DNA from 3 places in the Paenibacillus sp. DS2015 genome. Region 2 is predicted to be linked to each of the others. Evidence: predicted binding sites of a transcription regulator. Region 2 holds the regulator's gene; each other region holds the start of a gene.
The links. The regulator Rex, encoded in region 2, represses fermentation and respiration genes when NADH is low (regulators of the CRP and FNR family bind a similar motif). The targets are predictions, from matches to a motif close to TTGTGAAATATTTCACAA.

Region 1 (6,248 bases), on a different contig from region 2:
CCCGATGACCTCATCAAATCCATGAGGCAACTGACTTACAAGGTCAGCTAAACCTGCATTTACAACAGCTTGTTCAACCTCCGTTTGAGATGCATTGGGTGTGTAGAACCGGACATTATCCGCAAGACTGCTGCTAAACAGATAGGGACTCTGTGGAATGTACGTCATTTGTTGCTGCCATGCTTCATCCATTAAATCGGTTAGTTTATGTCCATTAAGCTCTATTGAGCCAGATGATGGCTCTAGGAAACCACTAAGAACATCAATCAACGTTGATTTGCCTGCTCCACTCTCTCCAATAATCCCGATCTTAAGCAGACCCTGAATCTTGACACTCACATCATGTAAAGAGTGCGGACCCTCTTCCTCATACTGCACTTGCACATGAGAGAGGAGTAGTTGACTATCTGCTGTCCATAAATAGGCAGACTCAGGCAATCTTCCCTTAACTTTCTGAACAGGCATATCAATAATCGCTTGAATAGATGCCCCAGCCTCTTTACCATTCAGAGTAGCATGGTAATCCGCTCCTACCATCCGTACCGGGAGGAAATACTCAGGAGCCAATATAAGGATCGTTAGTGCCGTTACAAGCATCATATCCCCGTTCACCAGCCGAAGTCCTAGACCCACCGCTACAGAGGCCACAGAGAGCATGGTGAAGAAATCTAGGGCGAATGATGACAAAAAGGCAACACGCAGTGTACGCATCGTTGCAGTTCTGTACTTATCACTTACACTTCCAATGGAGCTGATATGTGATTTACTACGACCTAAATATTTCAATGTCTCTAATCCACGTAACGAATCCAGGAAATGATTCGCTAGCTTGTGATAAGAATTCATTTGACTGTCTACTTGTTTACGCGAAGCTAAACCAATTAGGATCATAAAGGCTATTAGAATGGGCATCGTCACTACTAAAATAATGGCGGATTGAATGTCCTGCGTAAATACATAGATGACAATGACCATCGGTATAATCATCGTGGCCACCATCCGTGGGATAATGAGCTCAAGATAAGTTCGGAACTTCGATATGCCATCCAAGACGAGCGTTACCAACTTGCCTGTGCCTTCCTTTTTAGCAAAACGTGGTCCGAGTAGAAACAATTTATCCATCAACTGTTTACGGAGCAACGTCCCCGTAGTCTCCGCAAAGCGATGTGTAATCTTCTGTTGAAAGAAATTCGTCAAATGGCGAACTAGAAATGAGACAACAAACATAAGAATAGCTTGATTTTGTTCTTGTAGTGGAGCACCGGCAAAGAGGGCGGAAATCACTTCCGATAACCCTCTTGCCATGAGCAGTATGGATACACTTTGCACCAAGGTCAGCAGTGCCACCGCCGCAAAAACAGGCTTAATCCCTTTGAAGCCCAGTAAATTACGGTCCATTAGTATTCCATATGTTCTTTCTCGTTCACCCGTTTATGGAATACGAAGTAACTCCACACTTGATATCCCAAGACGAATGGAAGCAATGTTAAGGCGACAATGGACATGACCTTGAGTGAATATTGCCCAGATGCAGCGTTCGTAATTGTTAAACTAAAAGCATCATTAATCGAACTAATCATCACTCGTGGGAACAAACCAATAAAGATCGAAGCGAAGGACAAAGCAATCACAGCACCTGTCATTCCAAAAGCCCAAGCATCCTTCTTCCGAGCAATGAAGAAGCCAGCTAATAGGTATACGATCATTCCAACAATAGCAATCAGGGTCAGAATCGTCCCCCGAACTTCAAATAGATCTGTTACGTAATAGGTCATAACTCCAAAAGCTACAATTAGAACTGCAAGTGGGATAAGAAGTCTCTTAGCCATAATACGAGCGCGTTCTTGTAAGCTTCCAAGCGTTCTTAACGTCGTAAACAATAACCCATGTACCAAACATAGAACGACAACGGTAATACCGCCTAGTAAGGTATACACATTCACAATATCAAAGAATCCAGCATTCATATTCATGTCCTCGCCAATAGGTACCCCTTGAATCAGACAAGCGAATACAACTCCGAACAATAGTGGCGGAAGTAGGCTACCGAAGAAAATAACGATATCCCAAGTTCTCTTCCAGCGTTCTGAATTCACTTTACCTCTAAATTCAAAAGCCACACCACGGCCTATCAAAGCGAGCAGTACAAATACAAGGGCGGTGTAGAATCCACTAAATAATGTGGCATACCAGTGCGGGAAAGCTGCAAACATCGCACCCCCTGCTGTAATGAGCCATACTTCATTGGCATCCCAGAACGGACCTATAGAATTAATTAATACACGACGCTCCGTGTCATTCTTGGCGAGAACCGTTGTGGACATCCCTACTCCAAAATCAAAACCCTCTAAGAAAAAGAAACCAATAAATAGCACAGCAATCAACAAGAACCACAACTCATTAAGAGACATGATAACCCTCCTTATCAAATGGGTCGTGAGATTGTTCATCCATGGAATCCGAATGATTCGGCCCCTTTTTGATCACACGAACAAATAAATAGACCAATATAAATGCTAATATCGTGTACGCCAGCGAGAATGTAATTAAGGAGAATAAGATCTGTCCTGCCGAAACGTTGGGTGAAATGCTATCTTCAGTCTTAAACAATCCGAAAACCGTCCAAGGTTGACGACCAATCTCAGTCATAATCCATCCCGCCCAGTTTGCGATAAATGGTAATGACATAGCCCATATCATGATACGCATAAACCATTTGTTAGGTTGATCTAGCTTCTTACGAGCAACTAAATAGACTCCATACATTGACAGAAGAATAAGAGCCGAACCCGCTGCAACCATGATACGGAAACTCCAGAAAGTCGTACGTACGGGTGGGATATAATCCCCAGGTCCATATTGTTCTTCATACTGAGCTTGAAGCTCATTCATCCCTATAACTTCTCCCGAGAATTTACTATAGGACAAGAAACTAAGTAGATATGGAATCTTGAAGGTTACCCCATTCTCCTTCTTCTCCGGATCAATCGATGCTATAACGGTCCAAGGAGCTGGGTCAGAGCTTGTTTCCCAAAGTGCTTCCGAAGCTGCCATCTTCATCGGTTGAGTCTCTACTAGATACTGCGCCTGGCTATGCCCAACGAGTGCAACCCCTATAGATGAAACCATTCCCACTATAATAGCAATAATGAAAGATTTCTTGAAGAATTGAACATCCTTCTTTTTCAATATTTTATATGCGCTGACACCTGTAACCACAAAAGCTCCGGTCATGAATGCCGCAAGAATCGTATGCGGGAATTCCAATAATACCTGTCCGTTCGTAATCAATGCAAGGAAATCATTCATCTCCGCTCGCCCATTATTAACGGTAAACCCTACAGGTCTTTGCATGAACGAGTTCGCGACTAGAATCCAGAAAGCTGACATAATTGTCCCAATAGAAACTAACCATATACACATGAGGTGAAGTTTCTTCGATAAGCGGTCCCATCCAAAAATCCACAATCCGAGAAATGTAGATTCCAAGAAAAATGCAAGCAATGCTTCGACAGCAAGCGGTGCCCCGAACACATCTCCTACAAATCTAGAATAATCCGACCAGTTCATCCCGAACTGAAATTCTTGCAATATCCCCGTAACCACACCAACCGCAAAGTTAATCAGGAACAGGTGCCCCCAGAATTTAGCCATCTTTTTGTACTCTTCTTTACCTTTTATAACATACATTGTCTCCATAATCGCGATCAACAGTGCTAATCCGATAGACAAGGGTACAAAGATAAAGTGGAACAGCGTTGTCGACGCAAATTGAATGCGAGAGAGCATAACCGGATCCATGGTTCTAATCCTTCTTTCTATTGATAATTTTATAACATCTTTTTATATTCTGTCAGACCGTCTTCATTGGGAATGTGATATTTATCACACTCGTCCACCTAAACAAGGTCCAATGTGAAGTTTGTCACACAATATTTAAAATTACAACCAGTTCATCCTAATAATAACCAGATCCCCAGATCTCAAATCAGAGTGATATAAGATACAGACACTCACTGACTCATTTCCGTTATAATTTTTAGCAGTTGCGCGTAATTACGTAACTAAAAGATAAACAGTAACACATTAGGTAAAACGGAGGTTATAAAAGATGGATTGAAATTCTTATGCTCCCCTTTACCATTGGAGCTATCTTATTTATCGCGGCTTCGTTAGCTGTCTACCTTATCATTCGCGGCTTCGTTAGCTGTCTACCTTATCATTCGCGTCTTGGTGAAGCCTCTCTCCTTCCTGTTTAGCAAGCGTCCACCTCATTGCTGAAGGTGACTTAACACAACCCCCTTTGCATTTCAAAGGCCGTGATGAAATTGGGGCTCTTGCAGCAGATTTCAACAAAATGACCTCTAGTCTCCAGAACCTGATCTGTGAGGTCAACGATACTTCACACCAAGTCGCATCTTCTTCTGAACAATTATCTGCAAGCTCTAAACAAACCGAGGAAGCAGGCCAGCAAACCTTATCTATCATCTTAGAGATGGCTGATGGCGCAGAGAAACAACTTGAGCGCTTAGAATCAAGCTCTCACAAGATGACCGAAATGTCACAGTTCATATCAGAGATATCTGTTAGCACTGAGCACGCGCTGGTCTCCGCAGCAGACAACTTGCAGAATGCTCAAACAGGCAAGTCATCTATGAGTGAAACCAAAAATAAAATGCTGCATATGAGTGGGAGCATTCAAGAATTATCGGTTACAATCGAGAATTTAAGAAATCACTCGCATGAAATCAAGCAAATGCTAAGTATCATTAGTCAGATTTCTGAGGAAACCAAATTACTTTCACTTAACGCTGCAATAGAGGCTGCTAGAGCTGGAGAAGAGGGGAGGGGATTTGCCGTAGTAGCAAGTTCAGTGAGGAAACTCTCCGAGAGTTCAGCTCAATCGGCAGAAGATATTTCTAATGTTGTATTAACGACGTTAAGACTAATGGAACTAACCAGTGAAAGAATGACTGAAACCGTTATTCAAGTGACAGAGGGAGCCCAAAGTGTTACAAATGCCGGTCATTACTTCGAGCAAATTGAAGCTAACGCTTCCCAAATCACAGCACATAATGAATATATAGCTAACGCTGTCCATCAGCTATCTGATCACTCTCAATACCTTACTTCCTCAACACTCGAACTCGTCGAAGTTGCCAATCAGACGTTGAACGGAGCCCAAGGTGTATCAGCAGCTTCCCAGCAGCAACTCGCTTCAATTGGAGAAGTCGATTCTTCAGCCTCGCTTCTCTCCCTTATGTCTGATAAGCTTCATACATTAATTGAACGTTTCAAGATATAACATATGAGTCTTTAGACCATTAAGGGTCCGATCGTATTCATAATCATTCAATCACTTCTCACATGCTGTCATTCTATGTTACGCAAATTAGACCACTACCCTCGGGTAGTGGTCTATTTGTATAGTGTCTGTAGGGATATCAACTTATTACGACTCACGTTCTACAAAGTACTTGTTCGTCATGTACCATGCCTCGCCTTTGTCTGTTGGAACCTTCCCTTTTTTCTTATCCATGAATACAATTTCCTTACATTTAGAACAGAACCACTTCGTTGTATAGTATTGCGAAAAAGTTGTGTAGGTTGTTCCGCATTTACAGTCGACCTTAAAGTATACCATGTTGTCTTCATAGGCTTGTGACAGCTCTTCCGTGCTAACTTGATCTGCACTAGAAACCGGTTTGAGCATCTCCACATAGCTAGAGAAACGATTCTGCACCTTGAAATCTGCAACCAAATCTGGATTTAGTCCAAAAAACTCCTTACCAATAGCAGTAATAAACTTGGTGTTTGATTTGTAACTCTCTAACCATTCCTGAATTTGCTTATTAGATAAAGGGACAGTTCCTTTAATGCCACTGTTGAGTGTGTACGTCATGATGGATAGGTTCTCGTTGTCTTCGTAATACATTAATCTAGAAACCTCCTTAATTACTCCCTTATTAATGTACTACTTATGAAACAGATAATCAAAAGGATGAAATAGGAATTGTTGTGAAAGCCTTTCTCCATCCTATAATATTACCCATAATAAGTAATATCATATAGATGTAAACCCCATAATTCAACGTAGTGAATAACAAGTGTATTCCGGCAAATAACGCTAGAACGAGGATTAGAAAGAATACCTTTAGCCCCTCATTACTTTGAGTTGCCTGATAGGGTTCAGAGAAAGGTAGCGCCTTTCTTAATACAGCAAAGCTAATAAGCACGTAGATCCCTAC
Region 2 (6,248 bases):
TATTTCAAACTGCTAATGTATCGGCAGTCTATACAGCAATTTTCTCGCATTGTTTATGATTATCCGAATAGCCTTATTGCGCGATTATACCTTGCAATGGCACACCTTCATCTGGAGGAGATCACGGAGGCCATGATGCATCTGCAGTGGATTCTGCCATTAGCGGAGCACAAGAAACTGAAAGCTATGATATACAATGCGCTCGGGTGTATTCAGTTCAAATTATCAGATTTAGGAAAAGCGCAAGAGTATTTCACGATTGCATTGCAGCATGATCCGACGTTACCCGAACCTCTCCTTAATTTACAAGTCTGTCAAGGTAATCGTGGTCAACTACAGTATGGGAATCAATTGATTACGTTGATGTGAGAAGATGGATGTTATGAGGTGAACAAAAAGACGATACATGTTGCTCATTCGAGTAACGATGTATCGCCTTTTTGTTCAAAAATAAGAATGTATAAGTTTTCACTATCCTCTGCTGATATTGCAAAGATAATCATTTGGATCAATGAACACCTAAACCACTCTTCTTCTATAGATTAATTTTATTTGTTTACAAATATTTATCCTTCTTGATTAATTATTATTACAGAAATAGCTGCTGTTTATGAGTGAACGTCTGATGCTTCGTTCTACTTGGTGAATAAATTGTGATCTTCTGTTATGCTGGTATTGAGACTGGATTGAAAGGGATAACTTAATCATGAAATTTGCTGTACTGGACTTTGAAACAACAGGCAACCAGTCCGCCGATGAAATTATTCAAGTTGGACTTGCCATCATTGAGGAAGATCAAACCATATCCCGTGTATACGGGTCTTATGTTAATCCCGGGATACCCATCCCGCCTTTTATTACTAGCTTGACAGGTATTACTGAACAAGATGTAGCGGATGCTCCTTCTTTGGAAGAAATGATGATGGAACTCGTTCCACTTCTAGACGATGTCGTGCTGGTAGGTCACAATGTCGCTTTTGACTTTGGATTTCTCCAGAATGCACTGGATCGTTGTGGTTATCTGCCCTATGCTGGACGAATCCTTGATACTATGGATTTTCTCAAAATATGTTTCCCATCCTTGACGACTTATCAATTAGGATTGGTCTCTTCTCACTTTGAGATTCAGCATGAGCGGCCTCATCAAGCAGATAGCGATGCACTCGCGACGGCGCTCGTTCTATTGAAATGTCTTGATGAGTTGTGGAGCCTTCCACTCATCACATTACAGCGGCTTAGTGAGCTCTTTGCTAGCGAAGATAGTGACCTTGGTTGGTACTTTGATGGATTATGTCAAGAAAAGGAGAAACAGCCGGCTCAGGACCTTGAGAATCAAACCTATTATCGCCAGTTAGCACTAGCTGTGGAGGATTGGAATGAAATTGCACCCCCACGTGATAAGTTAGAAGATAACCCATTACGGACGATGGAATTCCCACAATATCTTGCTAGCATTGAAGAACGTTTGCGGGAAATTATGCCTCAGTACGAAGCGCGCGAATCACAGAGCATTATGTTCAGTGAGGTTATGACTGCCTTAGAGAACGAGAAACATCTTATTATTGAAGCGGGAACGGGTACGGGGAAATCACTTGGTTATTTGATTCCTGCCATATATCAGAGTGTCAAGAACGACCAAAAGGTGATGGTAAGCACCCATACCATTAATCTTCAGGATCAGCTTCGAGAACGTGATGTTCCTTTACTTACAGAAGTTGTCCCTTTTCCTTTTAAGGCTGCTGTATTTAAAGGTAGACAGCATTATTTGTGTTTGAGAAAATTTGAACATAAAATAAATAAAAAGGACTTTGCAAATCCCAAGGAAGACCTGCTTATAGCTGCCCAAATGTTAATATGGTTAACACAGACGTTGACAGGAGACGACGAGGAGCTGAACTTAGGTGGCCGAGGAGGCGACTTCTGGGAAACTGTAGCCAGTGATTCCGAATCTTGCTTAGGTCGTGCTTGTCCTTGGTTTCGTAAATGTTTCTATCATAGAGCGAAGCATGAGGCAGGAATTGCGGATGTCGTGATTACGAATCATTCTAAGCTTTTTACAGATATTAAGGCAGGGCATCAGCTATTACCAGCGTATGAACATTTGGTGATTGATGAGGCTCATCACTTAGAAGAAGTAGCTGGTAAGCATCTGGGACTTCAGATGAAATATTTCACGATCGTGCATACCTTAACACGACTGTACAAGGATAATCGTAGTGGGCAATTGCCTGCCTTACGCCAGCAAATTTCCTCTTCAGGGTATGAGCGGGCTTCTGAGTGGTCTTCACTTATTGATAGATTAAGTGGCGATTTGGTTGAAGTTAAGGAGCATTGGGATCGACTTAGTGATATGCTGTTTAGCCTTCTGCCTGAACGTAGTGATGCCGCACCGGGAGATACCGGTCAGTTCGTTCTACGTCTACAGCCTACGAAGAAACCACAAGATTGGGAAGCCTTATCTGCGCTTGAGCACCAGATACATGTGATCCTGAGCGATGTGGTTCGCAAAGGCGAGAAAATGATAAATGAACTTAGAGACGATCATGATGAGTACAACTCAGACAGCTTAGTGACAGATATCAGTGGGTTATTCAAGGACCTGAATGCAGAGAAAGAGGATCTTCGCTTCTTCATGTCACTCAAAGAAGAAGGAAATGTATATTGGATGGAAGCCAATGGTCATTTCAGAAGTAAGTCCTTACAATTGTTCGCAGTTCCTATAGATGTGAGTAAGCAGTTAAAGGAAGTATTCTTTGATAAGAAGAAAAGTATTATACTAACATCTGCTACACTTTCGATTGAAAAGTCATTTCAGTATATGATCGAGAACTTGGGCCTACAGGAAGCGGCAGATACTAACCGATTAATGACAGTCCAATTACCCTCGCCGTTCCGTTATCGTGACCAGGCACTGCTCGTGATTCCGCGTGACTTTCCGAGTGTGAAGGGGAGCATTGGCGATGTGCTCTTCGTAAATACATTGGTTAAATCTTTAGCAGATACAGCCGTGGTGACAAAGGGTAGAATGCTCGTATTATTTACATCATATCGAATGCTTCGTCAAGTGCACGAACCCTTGCGTCAAGCACTCTCTACTAGCGATATCACTGTCCTAGGTCAGGGAGTGGATACAGGGAGTCGAAGTAAGTTGATTCGCCGATTCCAAGATAGTAGTGCTTCTGTGTTGCTAGGTACGAGTAGCTTCTGGGAAGGTGTAGATATACCTGGGGAAGCGTTGACTTGTCTTGCTATCGTCCGCTTACCATTTCAACCGCCGAATCATCCACTTGTAGAGGCCAAAAGTGAGCTTTTGCAACAACAGAAGAAGAATCCTTTCATGAAATTATCGGTACCTCAAGCGGTGATTCGATTCAAGCAAGGGTTTGGCAGACTTGTACGTACAGCAAGTGATCGAGGCATTGTTATTGTGTATGATACACGCGTTATAGAATCTTATTACGGTAAATATTTCCTGTACTCGCTACCTGGCCCCAAAATGGAACACATGCCAATGAATCAGATGGTTCCGCGGATATCTGAATGGCTACATGAGGGTGGGGCATCTTGAATCGGCGAGATTCTATAGCAATAATTAGGAGGAGCAAGAATGAAATCCGAGAAAATATCAGAAGCTGTGGTCCGCAGATTACCTATCTATTTAAGGTATCTGTCGGAGCTTCAAAGCCGAGAAGTTGCTACTGTCTCTTCGCAGGAATTGGGTCAAAAGCTTGAACTAAATCCTGCACAAATCCGTAAGGATTTAGCCTATTTCGGTGATTTCGGTCGTAAAGGAATCGGATATGATGTTGCTTATCTTATTGAGAAAATTCGCCATATTCTGAATCTTGATCAGCGAATAAATGTGGTATTGGTGGGAGCCGGGAATTTGGGGCAAGCGTTGTCCAATTACAATACGTATCTCAAAGAAAATTTGAAAATTATTGCTGTGTTTGACTCTTACACACCTAAAATAGGCACAGAGATTAATACATTAAAAGTACAACCGATGGAAGAGCTTCATTCGACAATTGTTAATAACAACATTCGAATTGGGATCATTACAGTTCCGGCATATGAGGCACAAAGCGTAGCTGACCAACTGATTAAATCAGGCATCGAAGCGATATTGAATTTCGCACCGACAATTCTAAAAGCACCTCCTTATATTCGGATTCATGCTGCTGACTTTACAACAGATATGCTGAGTCTAGCTTATTATTTGAACAACGGAAAGGAAGAAGAAATGGATGACAAGCTCACCGACGAAGTGGATCATTAAGAACGGAACCTTTGCTGTTTCGAATAGTGTACAACCGGTTATTCGAGGATATATGGTTATTGAAGATGATCTCATTACGTACATTGGAGAACAAGCACCCCCTGTTGAACAAGATATTCCCGTGATTGATGGGACTCATTTGTTCTTTTTACCTGGATTAGTTAATACGCATGGGCACGCTGCAATGTCATTACTGAGAGGGTATGGAGATGATCTAGCACTTCAAGTGTGGCTTCAAGAAAAAATGTGGCCAATGGAAGCGAAATTCACTTCAGAAGACGTGTATTGGGGAACGTCCTTGTCTGTCATGGAAATGTTAAAGGGGGGGACTACAACCTTCTTAGATATGTACGACCATATGGGACAAGTGGCTAATGTTGTTGAAGCTTCTGGCATGAGAGCCGTATTAATGAGGGGGGTTATTGGTCTATGTTCTGAAGAAGTTCAGAATGAAAAGATCAAAGAAGCCATTGCCTTCGCTAAGGATTGGAATGGGCAAGCAGATGGAAGGATCACTACGATGATTTCCCCACATGCACCTTATACATGCCCTCCAGCTTTCTTTGAGAGATTTGTACAAGCGGCTCATGATTTAGATCTACCTATGCACACGCATATGTCTGAAACGTTGACTGAAGTCCAGCAGAATGTGAATGATTATGGCCTCAGACCCGTGGAGCATTTAGAGAAGTTAGGGATGTTTACACGACCTTCCTTGGTAGCACATGGTGTTCACTTAAACGATAAGGAAATTGACATATTGGCTAAAAATAATGTCGGTGTATCGCATAATCCAGGTAGCAATTTGAAGCTCGCAAGTGGTATCGCACGAGTGACAGATCTGTTGAAAGCAGGTGTTACTGTTTCTTTAGGGACCGATGGAGCGGCAAGTAATAACAACTTAGATATGTTTGAAGAAATGCGACTAGCTGCATTAATACACAAAGGGATCTCGGGAGATCCAACAGCCATTCCTGCGGCAGAGGCGCTACGTATGGGTACTGTGTATGGAGCTAATTCTCTATTCCTAGACCGTGTAGGAAGTCTTGCTCCTGGCATGAAAGCGGACTTCATTGCTGTAAATACAGATCAAGCTCATTTCTTACCTCATACTGACTTCATCTCTCATGTTGTATATTCAGCAAGTGCTAAAGATGTTGAACATGTATGGGTTGATGGTAAACAGGTTGTGAAACACGGAGCTTGTCTAACGCTCGATGAAGAACGCATTCGTCGTGAAGCACAGTTAGCATTCGAGGGCTTGTTGTCTCGTTAACAGCAGGGGTCTCACTCTCGGAGAAAGGAAGTTCAAGTGAAGAACAAAAAAAAGTGGTTTTTTTTTGGTGTTGTTATTTTTCTGCTGATATTGTTTGGACTTTATAGATATTACATATATATCATTCAAGATCAACACAGTCAGGAAGCGCTCGCGATCACTGCTGCCAAACAAAATACAGAGCTAGTAAAAGTAACGGATACACAGAAGTCAGTGTGGGACACTATTTCTTGGGTTATAGAAGGTAAAGATAACGAACAGAGAGATCTTATGGTCTGGGTTCAATTCACTGAAGATAATCAGCTCGCCTTGGAACAGGATGCAGTACACAGCGAGTTATTAGAGAATGGCGTATCCAAAGGTCAAATCCGATCAAAGATCATAAGTGAGTTACCGGGCATAGATGAAATCAGGATTCAAGCGGGAATGTATTATGGTGAATATGTATGGCAAGTGTATTATTTTGAAAAGGACCATTACTATTACCGTTTTTATAAGTTTAGAGATGGTTCACCCATAGGAGATCGCTATACTTTACCTAATCTATAAATAAGAGGTTTACAATAATATGACCGAGATATCCTTCGTGGAATCTCGGTCGTTTTTTATGGATGGAATGATAACGCTGAATGCGACTGGGTTCGACAATAACGACTATAATAAAACATAAAATTTTAAATATAGCCACACTTT
Region 3 (6,248 bases), on a different contig from region 2:
GGCAAAGTGGTAAAGGGCCAGAGGAAGCCGCGCGGGACAAAAGGTATGAATTTCTATTCAAACAAGCCGAAGCGTATGGGGCACAATCGATTGCAGTGGGGCATCATGCAGATGATCAGGCTGAGACAGTGCTCCTTCATTTATTAAGGGGAAGTGGCCCTTCTGGGCTTTCAGGCATGAAGTTTAAAAGAAGCTTAAAAAATGTGGAACTTATTAGGCCGCTATTACGTATATACAAAACGGACTTGGTAGAAGTCTGTGGTAACGGCGGATATGCATACGCTACGGATAATAGTAATTTGCAAACCGAGTATAGAAGAAATGCAATTCGGTTGAATGTACTGCCTTATTTGGGGCAATATAATGGACAGATTACACAATCTTTGAATCAATTAGCCATCCTGATGTCTGGAGAAGACGATTATGTTGAGCTTGCTGCTGAAGAAGCATACCAAGACTTAGTTCAGCAGAAAGATGGAAGGTTCACCATTTCGGTGCCTTCCTTTTTGGGCTTACATGTCGCTTTACAACGGAGGTTGATTAAACTAATATTAAACTACATGTCAGTAAACTCTGAGATTACTGACTATAGTAAGGTCGAGACTGTTCGCCAAGGGTTTGTTCAGATCCATGCTACGACATGGAGCCGTGATTTAGGGGGGGGCATAACCTGTATACGCGAATATGATATCGTGACATTTATGCCTCAGCCACTTGAGAAGGGGTTGAGCTATACATATCGCCTTGACTCTGTGGTTCCTGAACTGACGGTAAATGAAATTGGAAAGGTCCTTAGAATGACTTTACGTCCTAGGGGTGATAACGTCATCCTTAAGGGGGAAATACAGGGGAACGAAGCGTTATTCGACGCTGACCAGCTGGTATTTCCCTTGACATTACGGTCAAGACAGGATGGAGATACTATGAAAGTTATGGGTCTCGGTGGTAGCAAAAAAGTAAAAGACCTTTTTATCGATGAGAAGATCCCACCTTCTATGCGCCAATCTATCCCTATGATTGTGGATGGTCGCAACAACATGTTATGGATTCCGGGAATACGGCGATCTATTCATGCACCTGTCGATCCACATACTACTTCGGTTCTTCATATGTGCATTGAAGAAATCGTTGTAGAGCCATCGCTCTAGTTATTTCATAAGATTTCACAGCTTACTTAGGAGGTTCAATCAGTTGCAGAATGATATTCAAGAAGTACTCATCAGTGAAGAAGATATTCGTAAGAGAGTCCAAGAACTCGGAGCTATTCTAAGTACCGAGTACGAAGGCCGTAACCCTTTGGTGATTTGCGTATTAAAGGGCGCGTTTATTTTCATGGCAGATTTGGTTAAAAGTATGACAGTACCAATGGAGCTTGATTTTATGGCTGTATCTAGTTATGGTGCATCCACTAAATCTTCAGGTGTTGTCAAAATCATCAAAGATTTAGATGTTTCTGTAGAAGGTCGAGATGTCTTAATCGTTGAAGATATTATTGATAGTGGGCTTACACTCAGCTACTTAATCGAGCTATTACAGAATCGTAAAGCTAAATCTACTTGTGTGGTTACCTTATTTGATAAACCGGCAGGTCGCACTGTAGCCTTGGAGGCTGATTTTACAGGGTTTGTTCTACCCGATGCTTTCGTTGTTGGTTATGGTCTTGATTATGCTGAGCATTACCGGAATCTACCCTACATTGGGATTTTGAAGCCGGAAATATACAGTAACTAGTGTTAGAAATCCTGACCCATAGTTTTTTATGTTAACACATAAGGGTCTCTATTGAGATAGCCCAATAGGCTATGGTAAAATAACTTAAGTGTTTCGAGAGGAGGTAGGGGATGAATCGGTTCATCCGGAATTCTGGTTTTTATTTAATACTTTTTTTAGTCGTGGTGGGCATTGTACAATTCATCGGTGGTAGCGGTGAAACTGCTGATAATCCTAGATATGACCAACTACGTCAACAGCTTAAGGCTAATAACATTGAGACTATAGAGGCTCAATTTGACGGGTATGCCTATCTTGTGACGGGTCAATATAGGACTGAACCAGCTGATGTGAAATCGAAGGATTTCTCAACTTATATTCCTGCTACTGATATTGCCTTAGATGAAATTGTACAGTCGAGTGAGGTAAACAAGTTTAATTTAGATATTGTACCGATGAAAGGACAGAGCATTTGGTTAACATTGCTGTCTTCTTTCATTCCCTTGATTCTTATGTTCGTGATCTTCTTCTTCTTGTTTAATCAATCTCAGGGTGGCGGCGGCAAAGTTATGAACTTTGGTAAGAGCCGAGCTAGAGTATATAGCGAAGAGAAGAAAAAGGTTACCTTTGAGGATGTAGCAGGAGCAGATGAAGAGAAACAGGAACTTGTAGAAATTGTTGAGTTCTTGAAAGATCCTCGTAAGTTTGCAGCTGTAGGTGCACGTATTCCTAAGGGTGTCCTTCTTGTAGGTCCTCCAGGAACAGGTAAGACTCTCTTAGCTAAAGCAGTTGCGGGGGAAGCGGGAGTTCCTTTCTTCAGCATTTCCGGTTCTGACTTCGTGGAAATGTTTGTCGGTGTTGGTGCTTCCCGCGTACGTGATTTGTTTGAGAATGCTAAGAAGAGTGCTCCATGTATCATTTTCATTGATGAAATTGATGCCGTAGGACGTCAACGTGGCGCTGGGCTTGGTGGCGGACATGACGAACGTGAACAAACACTTAATCAGCTACTTGTTGAGATGGATGGATTTGGAGGTAACGAAGGAATTATCATCGTTGCCGCAACCAACCGTGCAGATATTTTGGATCCAGCATTATTACGTCCAGGTCGCTTTGACCGCCAAATTACAGTGGATCGCCCAGATGTTAAGGGCCGCGAAGCGGTACTGAAGGTTCATGCTCGTAACAAACCATTAACCAAAGATGTACGATTGGATGTTATAGCGAAGCGTACTATTGGATTTACGGGTGCAGATCTTGAGAACCTATTGAATGAATCTGCCTTGATTGCTGCGCGTCGTAATCGTCGTGATATTTCCATGAGTGAAGTGGATGAAGCGATTGATCGGGTCATGGTAGGTACTGAGAAGCGTAGTCGTGTTATTAGTGATCGCGAGAAACGCATTGTGGCTTATCATGAAGCGGGTCATACGATTGCGGGTTACTTCTTGGAGCATGCAGATGTCGTTCATAAAGTTACTATTGTTCCTCGTGGCCGTGCGGGTGGTTATGTTATTATGCTTCCTAAGGAAGACCGCATGTTAGTGACTAAGAATGAACTGTTAGATAAAGTAACCGGTCTACTTGGCGGACGTGTGGCTGAGGAAGTATTTATCGGAGAAATTGGAACAGGCGCATATAGTGACTTCCAACAGGCAACAGGGATTGTACGCAGTATGATCATGGAATACGGAATGAGCGATAAGCTCGGACCGATGCAATTCGGATCCACTCAAGGTCAAGTATTCTTGGGTCGTGATATCGGACATGAGCAAAATTACAGTGATTCTATTGCATATGAGATTGATCAGGAAATGCAGAACTTCACCAACTATTGTTATGAACGCTGTAAAGATCTATTGATCAAGCATTCTAAGGAAATGCATCTTATTGCGAATACACTGTTAGAAGTGGAAACACTGGAAATGGATCAGATTAAACAATTGATCGAACAGGGTTATCTAGATGAAGAGAGCAAATCTGAGGGATCAACGGATGATATTGCTGAGGTGAATGGTGCACCGATCATCGATACTATCGGTGATGTAACTGTACGTATTCAATCTCAGAATGATGGAACAGAACCTACCCCAGTAGGAGATATTCCGAATACCACTCCGGGTTCATCTGATGATGATGACAATAGTAACTCAGGCAATGAAGGTGGAATTCCTCCAGAGTCCAAATAAATAATGATGCTGTAGCGTAATAATAAATCCGAAAACACATTTGTGTTTTCGGATTTATTTATTTTTCGGTAAACGATGGCTATTTGATGATTGACGTTAAAGTCATAAATCCTTATCTGGAGGTGCAATATTTCACATTACTTATCGGTAAAGAGGGATATAAGTGGTTCTAAAGGTTTATTCCCCTAGTGTATATTTATAATAACAATCGTGCGATGTTCTTTTTAAGCTGTTTAAGGACTTGTCAATTGATTGACAGACTGGTGAACGTTGTGTAAATTAGTTGATAAACGATTATGGGATACTTAGTGCATTTTATTGCATAGTACAGGAAGTAGAATAACTGACTTAGTGACTTAGCTGGACCGTAATTATAAAATCTACGGACATAAATAAATAAAGGGGTTGAGGGGTAGTGGAAGCACTCGCACTAGAGCGCAAGGCAGAACAGAATAGGGAACTGCGTGAACGACTTATGCAACTCAAGAAGGAACGTAATGCTATTATTCTGGCTCATTATTATCAACGAGATGAGATTCAAGAAGTGGCTGATTTCAGAGGAGATTCATTCTTGTTAGCACAGAAAGCAGCGCAGACAGATGCAGATGTCATCGTATTCTGTGGCGTTCATTTCATGGGTGAGAGTGCTAAGATACTAGCCCCAAATAAAACCGTACTTATACCGGATGAACGTGCAGGCTGTCCCATGGCAGATATGGTCAATGTAGAGGGTCTTCGTAAGCTTAAAGCAGAGCATCCGAATGCTAAAGTCGTAACTTATATTAACTCATCTGCAGAGATCAAAGCAGAGACGGATATTTGTTGTACCTCAGCTAATGCTGTGAGAGTTATTCAATCTGTTGATTCAGATGAGATTATATGGGTTCCCGATAAGAATTTAGGACATTATGTACAACAACATACAGACAAGAAAATGATTATTTGGGAAGGGTATTGCAATACTCACGATATGTTAACCGTAAAAGATGTATATGAAATGAGAGCTAAATATCCAAACGCCCCATTTGTAGTTCATCCGGAATGTCGCCCAGAAGTCGTTGAATTGGGTGATTTCGTAGGAAGTACTACGGCTATTCTTGAGTATTGTAAGAAATCTGACGCTAAAGAATTTATCGTAGGCACTGAGGACGGTACCGGCTTTCAACTTAGACTAGATAGTCCAGATACAACATTCCACTTCGCGACTAAGTTTCTAGTATGTCCTAATATGAAAGTAAATAATCTTAAAAAACTGGTAAAATGCTTGGAGACAATGAAGCCACAAATCTATGTACCTCCTGCTGTTGCCGATAAAGCTAGAATTTCCCTAGAGCGCATGTTACAAGTCCAGTAGCATGCGCTACTCTTTCTCATAAGACAGGTGAAGAATGGTCATGACTCCACAATATTTAGTAGATTTTGATCTCGCGTCTCTGCCAATAGTGAAGACAGATGTAATCGTAGTTGGATCAGGTATCGCAGGATTGTTCACGGCGATCAAGGCAGGTAAAGATAGAAATGTCATTATGATTACGAAGAAATCCCTTATGGAGAGTAATACTCGCTATGCGCAAGGGGGCATTGCCGCTGTTACCTCTGAGGAGGATTCACCGGTCTACCATCGGCAAGATACACTGCTGGCGGGGGCCGGTCTTTGTTCTTCTACCTCAGTCGATATACTGGTTAATGAAGGGCCTCATGGCGTCAGAGAATTGATTCGATTAGGAACCGCATTTGATGAGGAGAACGGGGAACTCGCGCTAACCCAAGAGGGGGCGCATAGTCATAGGCGTATATTGCATGCTAACGGAGATGCAACGGGTTTTGAGATCGTTCGTGCATTGTCCGAGAAAGTTATAGCACAAGATAACATTGAAGTCTGGGATAATCATTTTGTTATCGATGTAATTACAGATCAAGGGGTATGTGTTGGTGTGCTTGTACAGGGTCCAGAAGGCCAGCGGGTATTCGTTCAAGGAAGTGCTACGATTATATGCTCGGGCGGGGCGGGACAATTGTATCGTTACACGACTAATCCTGAGGTCGCTACCGCAGATGGTATCGCTATTGGTTACCGGGCAGGAGCTCATATTCGGGATATGGAGTTTATTCAATTCCATCCAACAGCGCTATGTTACCCGGGTGCGCCAAGGTTCTTAATATCTGAGGCTGTACGCGGAGAAGGTGCTACATTACGCAATATTAAAGGTGAGCGGTTCATGGAGAAATATCACGAGCTATTAGAGCTTGCCCCAAGAGATATTGTGGCCCGTGCCATTGTAAGTGAGATGGAAGCTACGAAGTCTACATTTGTTTACTTGGATATTACGCATGAACCCGCGGATATGG

Region 1: a site for Rex is predicted at 3,914-3,931, ahead of J2T13_RS16480 (cytochrome ubiquinol oxidase subunit I). Genes of this name have one in related genera too.
Region 3: a site for Rex is predicted at 4,020-4,037, ahead of nadA (quinolinate synthase NadA). Genes of this name have one in related genera too.

What each region holds. Positions count from the first base shown of each region.
Region 1 is NZ_JBNPWS010000019.1:28,755-35,002, reverse strand. It holds gene cydD (thiol reductant ABC exporter subunit CydD) at 1-1,398, opposite strand, end outside; gene cydB (cytochrome d ubiquinol oxidase subunit II) at 1,398-2,414, opposite strand; gene J2T13_RS16480 (cytochrome ubiquinol oxidase subunit I) at 2,401-3,801, opposite strand; gene J2T13_RS16475 (methyl-accepting chemotaxis protein) at 4,274-5,305, shown strand; gene J2T13_RS16470 (hypothetical protein) at 5,453-5,935, opposite strand; gene J2T13_RS16465 (hypothetical protein) at 5,994-6,248, opposite strand, start outside.
Region 2 is NZ_JBNPWS010000033.1:32,246-38,493, reverse strand. It holds gene J2T13_RS21645 (tetratricopeptide repeat protein) at 1-369, shown strand, start outside; gene dinG (ATP-dependent DNA helicase DinG) at 707-3,568, shown strand; gene J2T13_RS21635 (redox-sensing transcriptional repressor Rex) at 3,608-4,279, shown strand; gene J2T13_RS21630 (amidohydrolase) at 4,248-5,555, shown strand; gene J2T13_RS21625 (DUF5590 domain-containing protein) at 5,592-6,104, shown strand.
Region 3 is NZ_JBNPWS010000030.1:43,754-50,001, forward strand. It holds gene tilS (tRNA lysidine(34) synthetase TilS) at 1-1,148, shown strand, start outside; gene hpt (hypoxanthine phosphoribosyltransferase) at 1,192-1,731, shown strand; gene ftsH (ATP-dependent zinc metalloprotease FtsH) at 1,842-3,899, shown strand; gene nadA (quinolinate synthase NadA) at 4,315-5,253, shown strand; gene nadB (L-aspartate oxidase) at 5,294-6,248, shown strand, end outside.